3 regions of the Fundidesulfovibrio magnetotacticus genome follow, and region 2 is predicted to be linked to each of the others. Evidence: predicted binding sites of a transcription regulator. Region 2 holds the regulator's gene; each other region holds the start of a gene.
What was found. The regulator sigma-54, encoded in region 2, starts transcription at its own class of promoters, with help from an activator protein. The targets are predictions, from matches to a motif close to CTGGCACGGNNNNTGCTT.

Region 1 (5,323 bases), on a different contig from region 2:
GTTCCAGGGCCTCCCAGACGGCGGGATTGAAACGCGGCAGGGGCATGTCCTGCCGGTCGGCCGGGGCCAGGAGCTGGGCCATCAGGTCGGCGGCGTTCACCAGCATGGCGGCCTTGTCGGAGGGCTCGGGGGCGTGGTGGGCGGTGACGGCGCGCTCGATGGTTTCGGGGAGCCGCCACTTGGCCAGGAGCCTGCCGCCCAGGAGGGCGTGGTCGAACCCGACCTCCTCGCGTTCGATGGCGGTCAGGTCCGTGCCGGGGGCGCGCGCGCGGGCCAGGCAGCGGGCGCTGGCGGCGGGAAGGTGGCGGAACATCACGAGCTTCCCGATGTCGTGGAGCAGGCCGCAGACGAAGCATTGCTCGGGGTCGGCCCAGCCGGTGGCCTGGGCCATGCCCCGGGTGAGGATGGCGCAGGAGACGCTGTGCTCCCAGAAACGGCGCATGTCCATGGCCTGGGGGCTGATGCCCTTGAAGGCCGGGGCCACCGAGAGCCCCAGGGCCAGGCTGGCCAGCTGCGACGTGCCGGTGATGAGCACCGCGCGCTCCAGGCTCTCCACCTTGTTGCCCAGGCGCTGGCCCATGGGGCCCAGGGCGCGGCCCATGAAGGCGCTGTTCACCAGCCTGAGCAGGGTGGCGGAGAGGGCCGGGTCGCTGGAGATGAGGTCCGTTGCGTCGGCGGCCGTGGCGTTGGGGTCCTTGAGCAGGGCGTCCAGGCGGGCGTAGATCTCGGGCAGGGAGAAAAGCTTGGTGTCGCGCTCGAGCACCGCGTCCAGGGACAGGGGCTTCTCCCCGGACTCCGGGACCGGCGCGGGGGACGCGACGGGAGCGGCTTCGACGCCGACCGGGGCCAGCCCCCGCTCCAGGCAGAAGGCGTGGAGCAGCCTGCCCCGCGGGTGGGCCATCGTCTCCGGCCCCAGGCGGGCGGCCAGCCAGGCGGCCTGGCCCTCGTCGTACCCCCGGGCCCCGGCCGCTGGCCGGCCCGTGCTCACGATGCGTTCCATCCGTCCTCCCCCGGCCGTTCGGCCGATTTGCCGGACCCCCCCGTGCCTCGCGGACCAGGGGCACATCCGACGTTATCCCCTTTCCCCCCTGCGTACAATCGCCCAGGGCGGCCGCGCGACGAATTCCTCCACAAATAATGAATCGCCTCCCCGGCGCACCTCCCGGCGCACCTCCCGGCCACCGCGAAGACGCCCGGGGAACGCATAAAAAGCAAGAAGCATACCTCTTTCGGAAGGCGCGGTTTCCCGAGAAACCTCATCCTCTGTCGGGGGGCTGTACATCCGCCGAACCATCAGTATACATAATAAACAAAGGCCCAATTATTGCTTTAATCCGGCATATGAACGGGAAGGCTCCCGTTCGAGGAAGACGCCGTGACCGTCAAACTACACACCACCCCAGGCCGGGATTCCGGCTCCACCAGCGTCGAGATGGCGCTGATCCTGCTGCCACTGCTGCTCCTGCTGGTGGGGGGCGTGGAGGCCGGGCGCTACTACTGGACCCGCCACGTCGTCGCCGCGGCCGCCGCCGAGGGCGCGCGCCTGGCCATCCTCAACGGCCCCACCGACGCCGAGGTGGCCGCAAGGGCGCGGCGCATCCTCGTGGAGGGCGGCGTGAGCCAGGCCGCCGGGGTGACCGTCTCGGCCAGGCAGGCCAACCAGCCCGTCACGGTGCGCGTGGACCTGCCCTACGCCTTTTTCGGGCTGGGGGGGCTGGTCCCGGCCTTCGCCGCCGTGGACTCCATCTCCATCACCTCCATGATGGTGCACCAGCCATGAACGCTCATCGCGACCAATCCGGCGTGGCGGCCGTCGAGTTCGCCCTCATCGGCTCTCTGGTGCTGATCCCCCTGGTGATCGCCATCCTGGACTTCAGCCAGATGTTCCAGATCCGCCAGGTGGTGGCCCAGGCCTGCGAAGTGGGCGCGCTGGCGGCCTCCGACGGCCAGGCCCCGGAGCCCCTCATGCGCGCCTACGTCCAACAGGCCGGACAGGACTCCGGCCGCCTGGGCGTGGCCGTCACGGCCAACTTCCAGCAGCTGCCCCCCGGAACGGCCATCCGCGTGGACGCGACCTTCGACTTGCGCGGCCTGCCCATCATCCCCTGGGGCGCGGCCATACCTGGCTTCGTGGAGCTCACGGCCCAGGCAACCGCCCGCAGGCGCTGACAACCAGGAGTCCGACATGGACAACGCCACACCCTCGCGCGGCGAACGCGGTTCCGTCTCGGTGCTGGCGGCCCTGCTTCTCGTGGCCGTCTGCGGCATGGGGGCCTTCGCGGTGGACTACGGCTACCTGCGCTGGAAACGCAGCCAGCTCCAGACCGCCGTGGACGCCGCCGCCCTGGCCGGCGCCGCCGGGCTCGTCTCCTACGGCCAGGACCTGGCGCGCATCCGGGCCGAGGCCGTCACCTTCGGGCGGGCCAACATCGACGCCCGCGACAACCCCGCCCTGGCCCTCACGCAGGGAGACGTCTCCGTAAACCTCAACATCCCGGGCTGGGTGGAGGTCACGGCCGGGTTCACCGCCGCGCGCGGCAACCCCGTGCGCCTCTTCCTGGGGCCGGTGCTGGGCCTCAACGCCTCCGACGTGTCGGCCACGGCCCGGGCCGAAATCTTCTGTTCCACCACGTCGCGCTGCATCAAGCCCTGGAGCGTGCCCACCAAGTTCACCTGGAACGACACCTGCGGCGAGGCCAAATACCACAACGGCGTGCTCGACACGCAAGTGCCCTGCGAGATGGCCTCCATCAACGTGCAGGGCTACGGCCCGGGCGACGTGGGCACGCAGATCGTGCTCAAGACCGGCGCCCCCCATGCCACCATCGCCCCGGGACAGTACAGCCCCGTGGACCTGCCCCCCGTGGGTTCCGGCCAGCCCGTCACGGGCGGCTCCGCCTACCGCGACAACATCGCCGGATGCACCGGGGCCAACAACACCGACGTCACCGTGCAGGACTTCCTCCAGTTGGAGCCCGGCAACATGGTGGGCCCCACCAAACAGGGCATCCAGGACCTCATCGCCCAGGACCCGGGGGCCTACTGGGACGCTTCCACCAGTTCCGTCAGGGGCAGCACCTACCCGGACTCCATGGCCAGCCCCCGCGTGGGCATCATCACCTTCTTCGACCCCCGCGACCCGCCCACGTCCGGGCGCAACACCATCGTGGTCTACCAGCTGGGGGCCGTGTTCGTGGAGGGCATCAACGGCGCGGGCGACGTCACCGGACGCTTCGTCAACGCCACGGCCGTGTCCCCCGTGCGCGGGGCCGGCGGCAATTGCGGAACCCTCTGGGGCATCAGCCTCACGCGCGACTCCACCCGCTGAAGCCCGCCCGGGCGCTCCACGATCAATGGATCAGGGAGGCCTTCGCGATCCACAATTCCTGAACCCGGCCCCGCTCGCGGCCCACGGCCCCCTCCCGGCCACGCGGAGCGCGGACCCCCGCCCCGCGCCATCCCCCGGACCCGCACCCCCCTCGCCCGCCCCGCCCGGCACGCGCCTTGCTTTGCGCCTCACGCCGGGCGCGCCGACGCGCCAGCGAAGAGGAGACCGCCATGAACCTGCGCAACGAATCAGGCTCTTCCTCCGTGGAGGCCGCCATCATCATTCCGGTGCTGGTGGCCCTGTCGGTGTCGGTGTGGGAGGGGTCCGTGATGCTCAAGACCTTCTTCACCGTCCAGGAGGCCGCCCGCGAGGGCGCACGGGAGATCCTGCGCTCCGGCAGCGACTCCAAGGTGCAGGCCCTGGTCCAGAACCTCACGAAAGACCTGCCCCCTTCGGATCTGCAGGTGAGCAAGTCCGTGGACACGGGCGCGAAGACCGCGACCGTGGAGGTAAGCTATGCCTATCAACCGAGTTCTCTCTCTGGCGACTTCATTGACGCGCTCAACAACGGCCCGCTTACGATCACTTCGAAGGTTGTCATGCCTCTGCAGTGAGGAGCGGGGCTCCACGGCCACCCTGGTGGCCGTGGGCGCGCTGGCCCTGGCCGGCGCGGCCGGGCTCGTGGTGGACGAGGGCCTGCTCTACAAGGCCAACAACCAGCTCCAGGCCGCCGTGGACGCCGCCGCCCTGGCCGGGAGCCTGGAGTTGCCCTACGACCCGGACCTCTCCCAGAACCGCGTGCGCCAGGCCGCGGAGAAATCCCTTGTCCAGAACTACGGCGAGGCCTCCATCAAGAGCCTCACCCTGGGCACGGAGGTGCGAAGCGTCTGCGTGGAGGGCAAGGCCACGGTGAAGCTCACCTTCGCCACGGTGCTGGGCGTGGGGGACAAGGAGATCGACTGCACCGCCTGCGCGGGCTACAACAACCTGGAGATCGTCTTCGTGATCGACAACACGGGCTCCATGTCCGGCACGCCCATCACCAAGGTGCGCCAGGCGGCCACCAACATGGTCAACCTGGTGATGCCCAACACCGGCGCGCCCTCCACCAAGATCGGCCTTGTGCCCTTCCGGGGCAAGGTGCGCGTGCCCGCGAACGTGGACGGCAAGGCCGCCGGATGCCGCAACGCCGACGGCACCGTGAACACCACCAACAGCTCCTCGTGCACCTCCATCCCCTACATCAAGGCGCTCACCACGGACAAGGCGGCCATCACCACCGCCATCAACTCCATGACCGCCACCGGCACCGCCTCGGGCACCGTGATCTCCGAAGGCATCAAGTGGGGACGCCACGTGCTCACCCCCGAAGCCCCCTACACAGAGGGCGGCGACGCCAAAAAGTACCGCAAGGTGATGATCCTGCTCACCGACGGCGACAACGAGGACGGCAAGTGCGGCGGCCAGTACGGAGACACCTCCGACCCCAACAACTACTGGTACAACGCCTACTACGGCATGAACGTGAAGACCTGCCACTGCGAGGACGGCGGCTGCCTCAACACCGCCATGCTCTCCGAGGCGCAGCTGGCCAAGGACGCGGGCATCGAGATCTTCACCATCCGCTTCGGCACATCCGACTCCACGGACGTGAACCTCATGAAGACCGTGGCCTCCTCCAAGCCCGGAACCAACGACCACTACTACGACGCGCCCTCCTCCAGCGACATCGACGACATGTTCAAGAAGATCGGCCGCCAGCTCGGGCTGCGGCTCATCAAGTAGGAGCACGCCATGAACGCCATCCGCAGACTGCGCAGGCTCCTGGGCGAGGCAGGGTCCTCGGCCGTGGAGTTCGCCCTGGTGGCCCCGCTGGTCACCGGGCTCATGATCGGCGTGCTGGAGACCAGCAACGCCCTCTCCGTGTGGCTCACCCTCAAGAAGGCCACCGAGCTGGGCGCGCGCTTCGCCACCACCGGCCAGGGCGAAATCGAC
Region 2 (5,323 bases):
GGATCTCGCCCGCCACCACGATGCCCTGCACCCCGGCGGTCTTGGCGTCGGCGGCCAGCTGCGAAAGGGCTTTGGTGCGCGTGGAAAGAATCTTGATGAGCATGGGCAGGTTCACCCCCGTGACCACCTCCACCAGGCGCTGCCCCATGAGGGACAACGAGAGGTTGGTGGGCGTGCCGCCGAACATGTCCGTGACGATGATCACGCCGCCGCCCGAATCCAGGGCGCGGATGTCGGCGTCGAGCTGTTTCACGGTCTCGGCCGTGTCCACGCCCACGTTCACGCTTACGCAGCGCACGTCCTGCTGGGGACCCAGGATCATTTCCGCGGCCTTGAGGAGTTTGTCGCCGTAGTCGGTGTGGGTGACGATGATCACGCCCACGGATTTGCGCGCTTCGGTCTGGTCGTTCATCTTGGTCGGATCAGCCCTTTTCGATGTGTCGATGTTCAAGCGTCATGGTGTAGCCCGCCTCGCGCAGGCTGTCAAAAACCGCCTCGGCCACGGCCACGGAGCGGTGACGGCCGCCTGTGCAGCCCACGGCCACGGTGAGCCGGTAGCGGCCTTCCTGGGCGTAGAGGGGCAGCATCTGCCGCAGGAAATCCACCAGCCGGGGCAGGAAGGCCTTGCCCTGGGGGGATTCCAGCACGTAGTCCACGATGGCCTTGTCCTGCCCGGAGAGGGGCTTGAGCCCGGCCTCGAAATAGGGGTTGGGCAGGAAGCGCAGGTCGAACACCAGGTCGGACTCGGCCGGGATGCCGTATTTGAAGCCGAAGCTCATCACGTGCACCTTCATGGCCGTGCCCTGGCCCTCCAGGAACATCCATTTTTCCTGGAGCTGGCGGCGCAGGTCGTGCACGGAGAAGCCGGTGGTGTCCATCACCAGATCGGCGGCGTCGTGCAGGGGGGCCATGCGTCGGCGCTCCTCGTCCACGGCCTCGCCCAGGCCGTAGCCCTCGGACTCGTAGGGATGGGGCCTGCGCGTGGTGGCGTAGCGGCGCATGATCTCCTGGGTGGAGGCCTCCACGAACACGATCTGGATGTGGCTACCCGAAGCGCGTATCTCGCCCAGGGCGGTTTCCCAGCTGTCGTCCAGGTCCGTGGCGCCCAGTCCCAGGGCCAGGCCCCGGTGGCGCACTGCCGCCTGCCCCTGGAAGAGGCTGGCCAGCTTGGGCATGAGCACGGGCGGCAGGCCGTCCACGCAGAAATAGCCCATGTCCTCGAAAACGTTGAGGGCCGTTGATTTCCCGGACCCCGACAGGCCCGTGATCACCACCACGGGCAGATGGACGCTCGCTCCCGGCATGGCATCGCTCCTTGTGAAAAGTCCCCGCCGCGTGGTCGCGCGGCGGGGACCGGCCTATCACACATCGCGTCCGTTTGCGTGACGAAGCCGCCGGCCCTCACGGGGCCCGGCAGGTTCACGCGTGGCTGGAAAGCACCTTCCAGAGAGCCTCGTGGTCGGCTGCGTCCAGGAAGGAGCGCCGGAAGCCCTCGTCCGAGAGAAGCCGCGAGATCTGCGCCAGGATGCGCAGGTGCATGCCCGCCACGTGTTCGGGCGCGAGCACCAGGAAGAAGATGCGGCAGGGCTTGTGGTCCAGGGATTCGAAATCGATCCCCGCACGGCTGCGCCCGGCCACGATGACGATCTCCTTGAGCGAATCCATCTTGCCGTGGGGAATGGCGACGCCGTCGCCGATGCCCGTGGTGCCGAGATTCTCCCGGTCCATGAGCACGCGCAGCGCCTTTGCCGGGTCCACGTCCGGGAAGGCGGCGGCCACGGGGGCCACCAGCTCCGCGAGAACGTCGGGCTTGCCCCCGGCCGCCAGGTCCTCCAGGACGAAGTCCTTGCGCAGGTATTCCCCCAGGCGCATCAGAGGGAAACCCCAGGATCGATCAGGCCGTAGTCGCCGTTCTTACGCTTGTAGAGCACGTTGACGCGCTCGGTTTCGGCGTCGAGGAACACCAGGAATTCGTAGTGCATGGCGTCGAGCTGCTCGGCGGCCTCTTCAACGCTCATGGGCTTGGGGCTGTACTTGTCGGATTCCTCGATGGCGTGGACCTTGCCCTCGGTGGTGAAGCTCACCACGCCCATGGTCACGTCGCCCTGGGTGGCCTTGCGGCGGTCCTTCATCTTCTCGCGCAGCTTGCGCAGCTGGGCGTCGAGCTTGTCCGTGATCATGTCGATGGTGGAGTACATGTCGTCGGAGCGCTCGTGGGCCGAGATGTGCATGGCGTCGGCGTCGATGACCACGTCGGCGATCTGGCGGGTCTTTTCAACGGAAAGAGTGACCACCACTTCGGCGTTGTCGGAATTGCTCATGTACTTGGAGAGCTTGTCGAAACGCTTGGCAGCATATTCCTGCAGGCCGGGAGACGGCTCGAAGTTCTTGAAATTGAAAGCGATATTCATGATGACCTCCGGGGGTGACGCCGCGTGGCGGCGGATTTGACTACAAAACGTCCTTGCGCTTCGAGGAGGACTCGATGCCCATGGCCATGCGGTACTTGGCCACAGTGCGCCGCGCGATGTTCACCTGCAGGCGCTGCTTGAGAATCTCCGCGATCTGTTCGTCGCTGGTGGGCTTTTTGGGGTCCTCGGCCGAGATGAGCTGTTTGATCACGGCCTTGACCGACTCCGAACCCACCGAGGAGCCGTCGTCGAGTTCCAGCGCCGAGTTGAAGAAGAACTTGAGCTCGTAGATGCCGTGCGGGGTGGCCACGTACTTGCTCGTGGTGATGCGGCTCACGGTGGATTCGTGCATGCCGATGTCGTCGGCCACGTCCTTCAGGATCAGGGGGCGAAGCCGCGTCACGCCGTCCTCGAAAAACTCGCGCTGAAATTTCACTATGGATTCGAGCACCTTGAACAACGTGCGCTGGCGCTGATAGAGGCTCTTCATCAGCCACTGGGCGCTGCGCATCTTGTCCTGGAGATATTCCTTTTCCTTGTTGGCGCTGGAACGGCCCATGTCCTCCATGTAGTAGGGGGAAAGCTGGAGCTTGGGCAGGCCGTCCTCGTTGAGCACGATCACGAAGTCGTCTCCGTATTTGTACACGAACGCGTCCGGGCTCACGTACACCGGGTCCGGCGAGCTGAAATGCGAGCCGGGCATGGGGTCGAGCGTCTGGATGATCTCCAGATACTCCTTGACCTCCTCCATGCTCAAGCGGAACTTTTTCGCCAGGGGCTTGTAGCGCTTCTTCTCCAGGTCTTCCAGGTGGTCGCGCACGATCTCCAGGAGCACCGGGTCCGTGTAGCCGTACACCTCCAGCTGCACCAGCAGGCACTCCTGGGGCGAACGCGCGGCCACGCCCACGGGATCGAGCCGCTGCAGCACCTGGATGACAACCTCCACCTCTTCGGGAGTGACCGCAAGCACCTGGGCGAGTTCCTCCGCGCTGGAGCGCAGATAGCCCCCGGAGTCGAGGTTGCCCACGATCTCGTCCGCGATGGCCTGCTGCCGCGCGTCCAGGGGAGAAAGGCTGATCTGCCACGCCAGGTGGCCTTCCAGCGAGGGCTTGGCCGTGAGCCTGGCCTCGAAGGACATGCCCTCCTCGGGCGTCTCGTGCTCGCGCACCGTGGCCTGGCGCGAGGTGGAAGCGAAATCGCCCAGGTAGTCGTCCCACTCGGCCGTCTTCATCAGCTCGCGCTGCATGGCCCCCTCCTCCTGGGTGGGGTCGGGGGCGTGGGAGTCCTCGGCGATGGTGGGCTCGGGCCGCTCGTCGTCGAACTGGGTCTCTTCGAGCAGCGGGTTCTCCATGAGCTCCTGCTGCACCGTCTCCACCAGCTCCAGACGGGAAAGCTGCAACAGCTTGATGGCCTGCTGCAACTGGGGCGTCATCACCAGCTGCTGCGAAAGCTTGAGTTGCTGCCTGAGCTCAAGTGCCATCGTGCTGTCGTCTCCTTGTGGATTGGACCGGGCGGCTAGCAAGAAGAATGCCGGACGCCCGCCTAGCCCGGTGGTTATGCACCAAAACCGAACCGGAAGCAAGACTTGACGGCTTTTTCCGTGAAGCGCCAAGGACGGCGGGGGCGGACGAACGGGCAGTCCGGGGAGAACCTTCCGGCGCGCAAAGGGCTTCGCCCTCCGCACTCCCGGGTGGCTTCGCGGGTTTCACCGGGTTCTGCGCGGCCGGACAGGCGGCCATCGCCGCATTTCGCCCGACGTATCGGCTACAGGGCGATGTCGCGCCAGAGGGCTTCGCGTTTTCCCTGGGCGGTGAGCAGCAGGCGCACGGCGTCGCGCACCGCGCCGTGCCCTCCGGGCAGGCGGGAGACCCAGGCGGCCAGGCGCAGGATTTCGGGCTGGGCGTCGGCGGGGGCCATGGGCAGCCCGGCCCGTCGCATGGGCGCGGCGTCGAGCCAGTCGTCGCCCATGTAGGCCAGGTGCGGGAAGTCGAGGCCGCGCTCGGAGAGGATGCGTTCCAGGACGGGGAGCTTGCGCAGGTGGCCGCCGTGGAAGGCCGTGACGCCAAGCTGCCGGAGCCGCTCCTCGGCCTGATGGTTGGGCAGCCCGCTCAGGGCGGCCACTTCGATGCCCGCGCGCTCCAGGAGCTTCAGGCCCATGCCGTCGGGGATGGAGAAGCACTTGAGGGACTGCCCTTGCTCGTCCAGCCAGAGGCGGTTGTCGGTGAGCACGCCGTCCACGTCGAGCACGAGCAGGCGCACGTCGCGGGCCAGGGCCAGGGCGCGGCGGCTGAGGCCGGGGCGCGCGGGGCGTTTGAAGGGTCGCATGAGGGGGGAGAGGAAGGCCCCGTCGGCCGGAGAAGGCCGACGGGGCGCAGGTTTTATTACGATTCCCGCTGGGTCTTGGCGGCCCGGATGAATTCCCGGAAGAGCGGGTGGGGCTTCATGGGGCTGGACTTGAATTCCGGGTGGAACTGGCAGCCCAGGAACCAGGGGTGCCCGGGCAGCTCCACGATTTCCACGAGGGATTCGTCGGGAGAGAGCCCGGAGAAGACCATGCCCTTCTCGGCCATGCGGGCGTGGTAGGCCTTGTTGAACTCGTAGCGGTGGCGGTGGCGCTCGTCGATCTGGGCCTTGCCGTAGGCCTCCATGGCCTTGGTGTCGGGCTGAACCACGCAGGGGTAGGCGCCCAGGCGCATGGTGCCGCCCATTTCGGAGTCCATGTCGCGCTTTTCGATCTTCTTGGTGCGGAAGTCGTACCATTCGCGCATGAGGTAGATCACGGGATCGGGGCTCAGGCGGTTGAATTCCTCGGAGTTGGCCTCGGTGAGCCCCAGGACGTTGCGGGCGAACTCGATGCAGGCCAGCTGCATGCCCAGGCAGATGCCGAAGAAGGGGATCTTGTTCTCGCGGGC
Region 3 (5,323 bases), on a different contig from region 2:
GCCGGAGACGGGTCGCGCGGCTCATACACCGCCTCGCCCCGGGAGTCCAGCGCCCCCCTTGGCTTGGCCCCGACGCTCCGCTATAGGCCGGGGAACGCCATGCACCACGCCGCACTCCTTCTCCTGGCCGCCCTGCTGGCGGTCCTGCCCGCCGCCGGTCCCGCCCGGGCCGCCGACCCCATCCCCCAGGCCGAAGTGCCCGGCGTGAGCCGCCCCGTCATCGTGGGCGGCGACCGCGACTATCCGCCCTACGAATTCCTCGACGCCAAAGGCCAGCCTGCGGGCTACAACGTGGACCTCACCCGGGCCATCGCCGAGGTGATGGGCCTGCGCGTGGAGTTCCGCCTGGGGGCCTGGAACGAGATGCGCACCGCCCTCAACGAAGGCGGCGTGGACATCCTCCAGGGCATCTCCTACTCCGAGGAGCGCCTGAAGGAAGTGGACTACGCCCCGCCCCACACCACCGTGAACCACGCCATCTTCGCCCACCGGGGCGCGCCGCCCGTGGACTCCCTGGAGGGCCTGCGCGGAACGCGCGTGGCCCTGCACAAGGGCGGCATCATGCACGACACCATTCGCCAGATGGGCTTCGAGCACGACCTCGTCTTCAGCGACACCCCCGCCGACGCCCTGCGCCTGCTGGCCTCCGGGCGCTGCGACTACGCCGTCACGGCCATGCTGCCGGGCATGTACATCATCCGCGAGAACCACCTGGACAACCTGGAGGTGGTGGCCCGCTCCGTGGCCACGGTGCGCTACGGCCACGCCGTGCGCAAGGGCGACGACCTGCTCCTGGGCCGCTTCAGCGAGGGCCTGGCCATCCTGGACCAGACCGGCAAATACGAGGAAATCCGCCAGAAATGGCTGGGCGTGCTGGAGAACAGGCCCATCAAGTGGAGCGAGGCCCTGCGCTCTATCTCCCTGGTGCTCGCGCCCATGGCCGCCCTGCTCCTGGGCTCCATGATCTGGACACACACCCTGCGCCGCCGCGTGGCCGAGCGCACCCGCTCGCTCTCCAGCGCCCTGGACCAGCTGCGCGAGAACCAGCGCCAGCTCCTCCAGGCCGACAAGATGGCCGCCCTGGGCACCCTGGTCTCGGGCGTGGCTCACGAGATCAACAACCCCAACGGGCTCATCCTGCTCAACCTGCCCATGCTCAAGAAGGTCCAGACGGACACGGGCCGCATCCTGGAAGAGTACCGCGATGCCCACGGAGACTTCACCCTGGGCGGCATCCCCTACGAGCGCATGCGCCGGGAGCTGCCCGTGATGCTCGAAGAGATGCAGGAGGCCGCCGTGCGCATCAAGCGCATCGTCAACGACCTCAAGGACTTCGCCAGACGCGACGAAGGCGCCGGCTCCGAACTGGTGGACGCCAACGACGCCGCGCGCAAGGCCCTGCGCCTGGTGGAGGCCGCCCTGCGCAAGGCCACCCGCCGCTTCACGGCCTCCTACGCCCAGGACCTGCCCACCGTGCGCGGCTCCAGCCAGCGCGTGGAGCAGGTGCTCGTGAACCTGCTGCTCAACGCCTGCCAGGCCCTGCCCTCGCCCGACCGGGCCATCCGCCTGGAGACCCGCGCCGAGGACCAGGGGCGCGCAGTGGCCCTGGTGGTGCAGGACGAGGGCGTGGGCGTGGACCCCCAGGACCTGCCGCACCTCACCGACCCCTTCTTCACCACCAAGCGCGCCACCGGCGGCACGGGCCTGGGGCTTTCGGTGTCGGCGGGCATCGTCAAGGAGCTGGGCGGGAGCATCCGGTTCGAGTCGCGCCCGGGGCAGGGAACCACCGTCACCGTGCGCCTGCCCGCCGCGCCCGAGGAGGCCGAATGAACACTCAAAGCCCCGCCTTCAAGATCCTCCTTGTGGACGACGAGCCCGCCTGGCTGCGCTCCATGGCCCTCACCCTGGAGTCCTCGGCGGGCTACACCAACATCCTGGCCTGCCTGAGCGGCGAGGAGGCCCTGGGCATCCTGGAGCGCGGCGAGGTGGGCCTGGCGCTTTTGGACCTGACCATGCCCGGGCTCTCCGGCGAGGAGCTGCTGGCCCTCGTGGGCGAGCGCCACCCCGAGGTGGCCTGCATCATCGTCAGCGGGCTCAACCAGCTCCAGAGCGCCGTGCGCTGCATGAAGCTCGGGGCCTGGGACTACTTCGTCAAGACCGACGACGAGGACCGCATCGTGGGCGGCGTGCGCCGCGCCGTGCGCATGCTGGAACTGCGCGAGGAGAACCGCCTGGCCCTCTCGCGCCTCACCGCCGGGGGGCCTGCCACCCCCGAGGCCTTCGCGGGGATCATCACGCGCTCGCGCGCCATGCTCTCCATCTTCGCCTACGTGGAGGCCGTGGCCCCGAGCCCCCAGCCGCTCCTGGTGACCGGCGAATCGGGCGTGGGCAAGGAGAACCTGGTGCGCGCGGCCCACGCCCTCTCTGGGCGCTCCGGGCCGCTTGTCTGCGTCAACGTGGCCGGGCTCGACGACGCCATGTTCGCGGACACCCTCTTCGGCCACGTGCGCGGGGCCTTCACCGGCGCGGACGGCCCCCGCAAGGGCATGGTGGGCGAGGCCTCGGGCGGCACGCTCTTCCTGGACGAGGTGGGCGACCTCTCCGTGCCCTCCCAGGTGAAGCTCCTGCGCCTGCTCCAGGAGGGCGAATACTTCCCCCTGGGCTCCGACCAGCCCCGGCGCAGCAACGCCCGGGTGATCGTGGCCACCCACCGCGACCTGGCCGCCCGCGAGGCAGCCGGGGAGTTCCGGCGCGACCTCTACTTCCGCCTGCGCACCCACCACGTGCACGTGCCCGCCCTGCGCGAGCGCAAGGAGGACATCGAGCCCCTTCTGCGCCACTTCCTGGCCGAGGCCGCCCGCGAGCTGGGCAAGCCCGTGCCCACCCCCCCGCGCGAGCTGGCCGGACGCCTGGCCTGCTACCCCTTCCCAGGCAACGTGCGCGAGCTGCGCGCCATGGTCTACGACGCCGTGAGCGTCCACCCCGGCCGCACCCTCTCCATGGCGGCCTTCGAGAAGGCCATCTGCCAGGAGCACGGCCATCCCGCCCCTCCGGGGGAGCCCAACCCCTTCGCCAGTTTCGAGCGCCTGCCCAGCTTCTCCGAGGCGGCCAGGCATCTGGTGCAGGAGGCCATGGCCCGCGCCGGGGGCAACCAGACCCTGGCGGCAAGGCTCCTGGGCATCTCCCAGCCCGCCCTGAGCAAGCGCCTCAAGGCCATGCGCGAGAGCGGGCCGCAGGGCTGACCCCCCGCGCCGCCCACAGGGACGGTCCGCCGCCCGGCGCGCCCATAACCTCCTGCATGGTCATTCCCGAAAGAAACATTGGCAACATCGGGAATTGACTTGTCTTTTCAGGCAACCCTCCGCCGCCCATAGCCCAGGTTATCCCCCTTCGCGCCGCCCCACGATCATCTTTGAACGATTCTTTCTATGATTCCGGCATCATGCCCGGAACGTGCCCCTTGGCATCATCCCTGCTTGATCCCACTCGGGCGGGGCAGCATCCCTCCCGCGACACCCTTCCCGGCCGCGCCCAGGCCCGCGCGCGCCGTGGCATCCACCGTCCGGGCCGAAGCGAACCCTAGGAGGGATCATGTCCGTGAACATCAAGGCGATCGTCCCGCTGCTGGCGGGCGTGCTGGTCTGGCTTCTGCCCGCGCCCGCTGGGCTCTCGCCCCAGGCGTGGACCTATTTCGCGCTCTTCGTGGCCGTTGTGGCCGGGCTCGTGCTGGAACCCATCCCGCCCGCCCTCACGGGGCTCATGGGCGTGACGGCGGCCGCCGCGCTCCAGCTCATCCCCTCCGCGCCCGGCAAGGCCGCCACGGCGGGCAGCTCCATCAACTGGCTGCTCTCGGGCTTCTCCAACTCCACGGTCTGGCTCATTTTCGCGGCCTTCATGTTCGCCATGGGCTACGAGAAGACCGGCCTGGGCAAGCGCATCGCGCTCACGCTCATCAAGCTCATGGGGCGGCGCGCCCTGGGCCTGGGCTACGCGGTGGCCCTGGCCGACCTGGCCCTGGCCCCCTTCATGCCCTCCAACACGGCGCGCTCGGGCGGCACCATCTACCCCGTCATCAAGAACATCCCGCCTCTCTACGGCTCCACGCCCGAGAACAACCCGCGCGGCCTCGGGGCCTACCTCATGTGGACGGCCCTGGCCACCACGTGCGTCACCTCGTCCATGTTCCTCACGGGCCTGGCCCCCAACCTGCTGGCCCAGTCCATGGTGGAGAAGACCGCCAAGGTGGCCCTCACCTGGAACGACTGGTTCGTGAGCTTCCTCCCCGTGGGCGTGATCCTCTTCCTGATCACCCCGCTTTTGGCCTACGTGCTCTATCCGCCCAGCCAGAAGAAGTCCGACGACGCCCCGGTGTGGGCCGGCGCGGAGCTGGCCAAGCTGGGCGCGGTGAAGGGCAAGGAGATCCTCATGGCCCTCCTGGCCGTGGGCGCGCTGGCCAGCTGGATCTTCCTGGACAAGCAGATCAACGGCACCACGGTGGCCATCGTGGCCATCTGCCTCATGGTGCTGCTCAAGGTGGTGAGCTGGGACGACATCGTGGGCAACAAGCAGGCCTGGAACGTTCTGGCCTGGTTCGCCACCCTGGTCACCCTGGCCGACGGCCTGGGCAAGGTGGGCTTCCTGGAATGGTTCGCCAAGGCCATCTCGGCCTCGCTGCAGGGCTATTCGCCCACGGCCACGCTCATCGGCCTGACCGTCGTGTTCTTCCTCAGCCACTACATGTTCGCCTCGGTCACGGCCCATGTGGCGGCCATGCTCCCCGTGATGCTGGCGGCGGCCATGGCCGTGCCCGGCCTGAACATTCCCCTCGCCTCCATGATGCTGTGCTCCACCCTGGGCATCATGGGCGTCATCACGCCCTACGGCACGGGACCCTCGCCCATCTACTACGGCTCGGGCTACATCAAGGGGCGCGAGTTCTGGATGCTGGGCCTGGTGTTCGGCCTGGTCTACCTGGGCGTGTTCCTGCTGGTGGGCTTCCCCTGGAACCTGGCCAGAATGTAGCCACCCCGCCTTCCTGTCCGGCCCGCCTCGCGCGGGCCGGACATCCCGGCCTGCGGGCCGATCTCCCCCACCCGGCCCGGACGTCCGCAGACCGCGAGGCCGCTCCCGCACCCGCGTGCTTTCCGCGCCGATCCGTGGTATGGGCCTGATACCCGCGCCGTCCGGCGGGAACCCGATCGCGGGGGACAACCATGCTCAGGCGTTTCTCCATGGCCGCGCGCCTCTTCGGACTGGTGGGGCTCTTCACGCTCAGCACGGCGGCGTCGCTGGCCTTCGTGACCGCCGTCTCCCACCGCCTTGA

Region 1: a site for sigma-54 is predicted at 1,313-1,330, ahead of NNJEOMEG_RS19265 (TadE/TadG family type IV pilus assembly protein). Genes of this name have one in related genera too.
Region 3: a site for sigma-54 is predicted at 3,461-3,478, ahead of NNJEOMEG_RS06165 (anion permease). Genes of this name have one in related genera too.

What each region holds. Positions count from the first base shown of each region.
Region 1 covers NZ_BLTE01000027.1:23,107-28,429, reverse strand. The annotation lists gene NNJEOMEG_RS19270 (HDOD domain-containing protein) at 1-1,000, opposite strand, end outside; gene NNJEOMEG_RS19265 (TadE/TadG family type IV pilus assembly protein) at 1,376-1,780, shown strand; gene NNJEOMEG_RS19260 (TadE/TadG family type IV pilus assembly protein) at 1,777-2,169, shown strand; gene NNJEOMEG_RS19255 (pilus assembly protein TadG-related protein) at 2,186-3,328, shown strand; gene NNJEOMEG_RS19250 (TadE/TadG family type IV pilus assembly protein) at 3,559-3,942, shown strand; gene NNJEOMEG_RS19245 (vWA domain-containing protein) at 3,923-5,113, shown strand; gene NNJEOMEG_RS19240 (TadE/TadG family type IV pilus assembly protein) at 5,123-5,323, shown strand, end outside.
Region 2 covers NZ_BLTE01000014.1:119,710-125,032, reverse strand. The annotation lists gene NNJEOMEG_RS15040 (PTS sugar transporter subunit IIA) at 1-412, opposite strand, end outside; gene rapZ (RNase adapter RapZ) at 423-1,304, opposite strand; gene NNJEOMEG_RS15030 (PTS sugar transporter subunit IIA) at 1,420-1,872, opposite strand; gene hpf (ribosome hibernation-promoting factor, HPF/YfiA family) at 1,872-2,411, opposite strand; gene rpoN (RNA polymerase factor sigma-54) at 2,452-3,891, opposite strand; gene NNJEOMEG_RS15015 (KdsC family phosphatase) at 4,176-4,736, opposite strand; gene pyrG (CTP synthase) at 4,793-5,323, opposite strand, start outside.
Region 3 covers NZ_BLTE01000004.1:106,073-111,395, reverse strand. The annotation lists gene NNJEOMEG_RS06175 (transporter substrate-binding domain-containing protein) at 100-1,830, shown strand; gene NNJEOMEG_RS06170 (sigma-54-dependent transcriptional regulator) at 1,827-3,242, shown strand; gene NNJEOMEG_RS06165 (anion permease) at 3,592-5,022, shown strand; gene NNJEOMEG_RS20920 (cache domain-containing protein) at 5,214-5,323, shown strand, end outside.